Regions from separate parts of the Alteromonas sp. 4NS20-0143 genome, predicted to be linked through region 1. Evidence: predicted binding sites of a transcription regulator. Region 1 holds the regulator's gene; each other region holds the start of a gene.
What was found. The regulator LexA, encoded in region 1, represses DNA repair genes until DNA is damaged. The targets are predictions, from matches to a motif close to TACTGTATNNNNATACAGTA.
Positions count from the first base shown of each region.

Region 2: dinB (DNA polymerase IV) is a predicted target of LexA. The motif match lies at 1,218-1,237, and genes of this name have one in related genera.
Region 3: uvrD (DNA helicase II) is a predicted target of LexA. The motif match lies at 1,321-1,340, and genes of this name have one in related genera.

Region 1 covers NZ_BAAJLR010000009.1:53,235-55,498, reverse strand. The annotation lists gene AC27HD_RS16090 (sensor domain-containing diguanylate cyclase) at 1-763, shown strand, start outside; gene lexA (transcriptional repressor LexA) at 877-1,503, shown strand; gene coxB (cytochrome c oxidase subunit II) at 2,091-2,264, shown strand, end outside.
Region 2 covers NZ_BAAJLR010000010.1:75,151-77,414, reverse strand. The annotation lists gene AC27HD_RS16925 (FAD:protein FMN transferase) at 1-265, shown strand, start outside; gene nqrM ((Na+)-NQR maturation NqrM) at 287-520, shown strand; gene AC27HD_RS16915 (type II secretion system protein) at 682-1,152, shown strand; gene dinB (DNA polymerase IV) at 1,288-2,264, shown strand, end outside.
Region 3 covers NZ_BAAJLR010000004.1:227,203-229,466, reverse strand. The annotation lists gene AC27HD_RS11220 (HAD-IA family hydrolase) at 1-103, shown strand, start outside; gene cysE (serine O-acetyltransferase) at 318-1,118, opposite strand; gene uvrD (DNA helicase II) at 1,401-2,264, shown strand, end outside.

The DNA of each region.
Region 1 (2,264 bases):
CGGTGATGTGATTATTAGCAACACCCCCAAAACTCATCCCGCCTCAAGAGGCACCCCTAAAGGCCACCCTCGTATTAACCGCTTCCTTGGGCTTCCTATTAAGATAAAAGATGAAGTTGTGGGTATGATTGGCTTAGCTAACAAGTTTGAATTTTACAAAGCGTCAGATGCAGCGTTTTTCCAGCCGTTTTTAGATGCATTAGCAGGTTTATTTTATGCGGTTGATTTGGAAACCGCACGGGCAGAAGCTGAAGAAAAACTGCGTATGCTTGCGATGACCGACCCCCTTACCGGCTTGTTAAACAGACGAGCTTTCTTAGATGAATGTAATCTCATCTCCCGAACTCACCAGCAAGTTGCCATAGCCATTATCGACATAGATTACTTCAAGAGTGTCAACGATACCTACGGGCACGATGCTGGCGACTATGCATTAAAGGAGGTTGCATCACTCACTCGCTCTTTTTGCAGCGAGCACGGTGTTGTGGCTAGGTTAGGCGGTGAAGAATTCGCCATTGTGTTAGTGAACAAATCCCCTAATGAAGTAAACAGCACCTTTGAGAGTCTTCGGGAGGCTATAAACGCTGCGCAACTTGTTTACAAAGACGATCGAATCAATATTACTATCAGCACGGGGGTTAGCTATACGTCAGACTGCTTCGATATCGATTTTAGTACCTACTTGTCGGTGGCCGATCAGGCTCTGTACGAGGCTAAGTCAAGTGGTAGAAACCGCACCTGCTGGCAGCCTGGTATACTTTAACTTCATATTTGATAGCGATAGTCGCTTTTTTTGTTTGTGACAGCGTGTCTGCGCTTGTCATTTATGTTTAGGTGTATATACTTACAGGAACTGTATAGACAGACAGGTCTTTTATGCGCCCACTCACAGCTCGACAAACTGAAGTTTTAGAACTTATAAAATCAAACATGCAAGAAACGGGAATGCCGCCTACGCGTGCAGAAATAGCCCGTCACCTAGGTTTTAGGTCTGCTAATGCTGCTGAAGAACATCTTAAGGCACTTGCGCGTAAAGGCGTTATTGAAATTTTGCCAGGAACGTCTCGCGGTATCAAACTGACTGTTCCTATTGAAGAAGAAGTGGTTGAAGAGGAAGGATTACCGTTAATTGGTAGAGTCGCCGCTGGTGAACCTATTCTTGCTCAAGAACACGTAGAGTCGCACTATAAAGTGGATCCTGCTCTATTCCAGCCTCACGCAGACTTTTTGCTTCGCGTAAACGGTATGAGTATGAAAGACATTGGTATACTCGATGGCGACTTACTAGCAGTACATCGCACTACCGATGTACATAACGGCCAAGTTGTAGTAGCAAGGGTTGACGAAGACGTGACGGTGAAGCGCTTAGAAAGACGCGGTAGAGAAGTATTACTTCATGCTGAAAACGATGAGTTTTCGCCTATTAAAGTCGACTTGGCAAACGAGCCGTTTGCCATTGAAGGTATTGCCGTTGGCGTTATTCGAAACGCCGACTGGATGTAGCCTTTTATGACGTTATTATGAAAGCGGCTCAATAGCCGCTTTTTTTTGCACTTAAGTTTGTTGATATGCTTAATAAAACCACTATTAGCTAAGACTTTCAGTGCTTATAAATATCATTAATACACTTCTATATCTGATAAAAATCCACGCACGCTTTCTATCTAATATTAGTAAGATATTACATATTATATTGCCTTGACTTTGTGTGAAATTTGTTCAATTTTTCACGGTTAATGATTGATTTTTAGAAACTAAATGTTGTTTTCCGTTACTAGAGAATTAGTGTAGTTTTCACTGCAAATAACCTGACTATCCCCTGATTTACCTCGCTTTACACTGCATCACAAAACCCACTGCTCAAACTGCGTTAGATTAAATTTTAACTGTCTCATTAAATTTTTAACAGAAAAGACTAGACGGAACGCCATTATTGCGCAATTCTTATACAAGCTTTAACAAAATAATAACAATGACTTTGAATTCAATTTACAAATCGATGTATTGAGTTAATCGTTCACAAACCACTTGGTAGAGACTGCGCATAACAACATTTGGCGTTAATGGTTCTACCATTACGGAGGTGCTGAGTGAAATCACTAAAGACCGCAACTGCAAAATGGTGTGCAAGTGTACCATTTTTGTTTTTTTCTCAATTCCTTTTTGCGCAAGAGGCGGCTGAAGAATTGTCTTCGCTTAACCTTAGACGGGGCGCTACCGATATAAGTGGCCAGGTGTACGACCTGCACATGCTTATGTTCTTT
Region 2 (2,264 bases), on a different contig from region 1:
AGAAGATGGTATGCGCTATTCTCATCTTATTGACCCAACTACAGGATACCCAATATCCCACAGCTTGGTGTCGGTAACGGTTATCCATCCGTCATCAATGACCGCAGATGGCCTTGCCACTGCATTTAACGTGATGGGGTGGGAACAGGCTATTGAAGTGGCAGAGCAGGAAAATCTTGCGGTATTCCTCATTCGTCGCACAGATGATAGTTTCGAGGAGTATGCGTCGCCAGAATTTGATAAACTGGTTACAGTACATAATTAAGGGGATAACCAAGGGGTAGGTATGTCTACATTTATTCTCGCATTCGGTTTCTTTTTGACCATGGTTGCAGCCATGGCTATTGGTTACTTGGTGCAGCGAAAAACTATTTTGGGAAGTTGTGGCGGATTAGGCGCAATCGGTATAGAAAAAGCGTGTGACTGCCCAGAGCCTTGCGATCGTAAAAAGTCGCGTATGGAAAAAGAAGAAGCACGTCAGAAAAAACTGAATGAATGGAAGCAAAACCAAATTTTGTAAGTTGAAACGCGACCGTACAACTTTTCCAAAATGAATAAAGCCGCTAGCTACCCACTAGCGGCTTTTTTGTATCGGTTTTATTTCATGTTACTTTTAAGTTCATATACTATCTCTTAATAAATATTACCTTATGAATATGTCGATACTAAAGAAGAGTATTTATGAAGTTAGGTGAAGAAGGGTTTACTCTTATCGAGTTGATTGTTGTAATCGTTGTTTTAGGGATCCTCGCGGTGACCGCAGTGCCTCGATTAGTAGACCTAGGACGTGATGGTCGAATTGCCACCCTAGAAGCTGCAGAGGGATCAATGAAAACGGCGTCGGATCTTGTCAACTATAAGGCTAGGCTCGAAAATAAAACCGATTGCAACTTAGATCCCACTGTAGAACTTGCCGGACAAACTATTACCCTACGCTGTGGCTTCCCTTGCCCTCATCCGAGCGGTATTGAAAGGGCGATGGATGTAAGCGAAGGATTAACTTGGGGCGGAGGAAATTGTTCAGGTAGGTTGGGAAATATCAACCTTATATTAGATGATGCTCCGGACCCTTCAAATTGCAAGGTGAGATATGCAGCTGCTCGTTCAGCTGATTCAAAACCTATCATTAGTCTAACAACAAGCGGCTGTTAGAAACTTTATCATTTAATCTTCAAAGAGCACGTCTTACTGGAATAAGTCTTCGCTAGTCGCTACTATACTGTCTATATGTACAGTTTGGTATTAGCATACACTTATAAGCATCCTAGTACCGCAATGCGAGTTTAAATGCGAAAAATCATCCACGTTGATATGGATTGTTTTTATGCCGCTGTGGAAATGCGGGATAATCCTGCGCTTAAGAATATTCCCATCGCGATAGGGGGAAGCTCCGATCGCAGAGGCGTGATTTCAACGTGTAACTACCCGGCAAGAAAATATGGCGTACGTAGCGCGATGGCTACCGCTTATGCCATGAAGCTGTGCCCAAATCTTACGTTAGTAAAAGGCCGCATGGACGCTTACGCCAGCGAGTCTCAAAAAATTCGTAACATATTTTCTGACTACACAGACTTAGTAGAGCCATTATCATTAGATGAAGCATATCTTGATGTGACTAACAGTCAGTTTTGCGGCGGTAGCGCCACATTAATAGCGGAGGAAATCCGCGCAAGAATTGAAAGCGAATTGGGTTTAACCGCATCAGCTGGTGTTGCCCCATGTAAGTTCGTCGCAAAGGTAGCGAGTGATGAAAACAAACCCGATGGCATTTGTGTGATTACGCCGGATAATCTTGATGAGTTTGTTCGTAACATGCCGCTAAAAAAGATACCTGGTGTGGGAAAAGTGACAATGCAAAAGTTGTCTCGCATGGGGCTAAATACCTGTAACGATGTGCGCCAGTATCCTTTTGAGCGAATACAAAAAGAGCTTGGAAAGTTTGGCAGTGTATTGTGGGAAAGGGCTCATGGTATTGATGAGCGCGAATTGTCGGTGTCTCGCGAGCGAAAATCAATTGGTGTAGAGCGCACTCTTAGTGACGACATTCAGACGATTGAACAGTGCAAGGCATTCCTTCCCCATTTACTCGAAAAGCTCCACGAGCGCATGGAAAATCACAAGAAAAGAACCGGAAAGCCTGTGCGTTTAAGAACACAGGGCGTTAAGCTCAAGTTTAATGATTTTCAGCTTACTACCGTTGAGCATCGACATGCCATGCTTGAAGAGCATTATTTTGCAACGCTGATGGAAGAGGCGTTCGAGCG
Region 3 (2,264 bases), on a different contig from region 1:
GTTTGCCTGCAATCGACCAATGGCGCTGCGAAACGAGCCTGTTTCGGTGTTGCCACATGTCTCGCTATCCACATTGTCAGAACTCGCTCACTTTTGTCGTTAATAGGCATAGCAGCCTAACGTTTTTTTCTAAAACGATGCGCTATAAGCAAGGTTTTATGCGCTGGGAGTTGTAAGCAGGAAGCTTTAAATAGGATGCTTTAAAAAAGAGTACAGTCCAGCAAACTTAGCGAACTGCTTAAGCTTGGGACTGAAATTAAAGGCTGGGGGCTGAGTTTAAACGCTAAAAACTCGACTTGAACGTCTAAACAAATTGTTTAGACATTATCCTCAAGCACGTTTTGCTGCATAGACTCGCAAGGGTGTTGACACACTGGGCGGCCCACCACTTTTGCCGGTACGCCAACTACGGTGACATGGGGTGGTACGTCGTTTAGCACCACGCTTCCTGCACCAACTTTTGACCCTTCGCCCACTTCAATATTGCCCAGAATTTTAGCCCCGGCTCCCACTAAAACGCCTTGGCGAATTTTAGGGTGACGATCGCCAGACTCGTTGCCGGTACCGCCCAGCGTAACGCTTTGTAGCAAGGAGACGTTATCTTCAACTACAGCAGTCTCACCAATAACGATACCTGTAGCATGGTCAAACATTACGCCTTTACCAATTTTTGCAGCCGGATGAATATCCACACTAAAGCTAGCTGAATTGCGGCTTTGAAGAAAAAGAGCAAGCTGATGGCGACCGTGCATCCACAAATAATGCGCCATACGATGTACTTGAACAGCGTGAAAACCTTTAAAATGAAGCAGCGGCGTTAGGAAGTCGCCTACCGCGGCATCACGCGCTTTAATGGCTAAAATATCCGCCGTTGCCGCTTCACTGATCCCTGGCTCTAGTAAATAGGCCTGATCGAAGACTTCCCGAATAGCGAGGGCTGGCATCACGTCGTCAGCCATTTTATTGGAAAGAATAAAACTCAAACACGATTCGAAATTATGGTGCGCCAATACACTTGCATGAACATAGCTTGATAATAACGGTTCATTATCTGCAACAACTTTTGCTTCTTGTTTTAAAGTAGACCAAAAATCGATGGGTGTAGAGGTAACAGACATAGCATTTCCCGTTGGTATTTATCTTAGACGCAGTGATATTGAACAGCGAAGCGTAAACGATGAGTTTACCTGAGATTGACGAATTGCAATATGACAGTGATACCTGCTGGCGGTGGATTTCGATCAACTTAGCTAAACAATTTATTATTAGTTATTCCATTAGGTTTTTTCCGCCACTGCAAGACACAAGAAGCCAAAACTAGACTGTATAAATTAACAGTCAGCTGGCATAATAGCTACGCTTCTAATTTGTGAATAAAATAAGATAACAGGTGCCACACTATGGATGTATCCAGACTGCTAGACGAGCTTAACGACAAACAACGTGAGGCTGTAGCAGCACCGCTCTCAAACGCGCTGGTATTAGCAGGCGCTGGTAGTGGCAAAACCCGCGTGCTTGTTCACCGCATAGCGTGGTTGATGGAAGTCGAAAATATTGCGCCCTTCTCAATCTTAGCCGTTACGTTCACAAATAAAGCCGCTAAAGAGATGCGCGGTCGTATAGAGTCGCTTATGGGCAAAAGCCTGCATAACATGTGGATTGGCACGTTCCACGGGTTAGCCCATCGCCTGTTGCGCGCTCACCACGCTGAAGCACGACTGCCAGAGAATTTTCAAATCATTGATTCAGACGATCAGTATCGCCTAATTCGTCGAATTTTAAAGGCCATGAATTTAGACGAGAAGCACTATCCACCTCGTCAAATTCAATGGTACATCAATGGTAACAAAGACGAAGGACTTCGCCCTCAGCATATTGAAACCTTTGACGACCCTATTCAAAAAACCATGCGCGAAGTGTATACCGCTTATCAAGATGCCTGCGATCGCTCAGGCCTTGTAGACTTTGCAGAGCTCCTGCTACGCGCTCACGAGCTATGGGCGAAAAATCCTGAAGTATTAGCCCACTACCAGCGTCGTTTTCGCGCGGTGTTAGTTGATGAATTCCAAGATACCAACAACATTCAATATGCTTGGTTACGCATGCTGAGCAGCGGCGATAATAACAATATTATGATTGTGGGCGATGACGACCAATCTATATACGGTTGGCGCGGTGCGAATGTAGACAACATTCAGCACTTTCTAAAAGACTTTGAATCACCAGCAACCATTCGCCTAGAGCAAAACTACCGCTCTACGGGC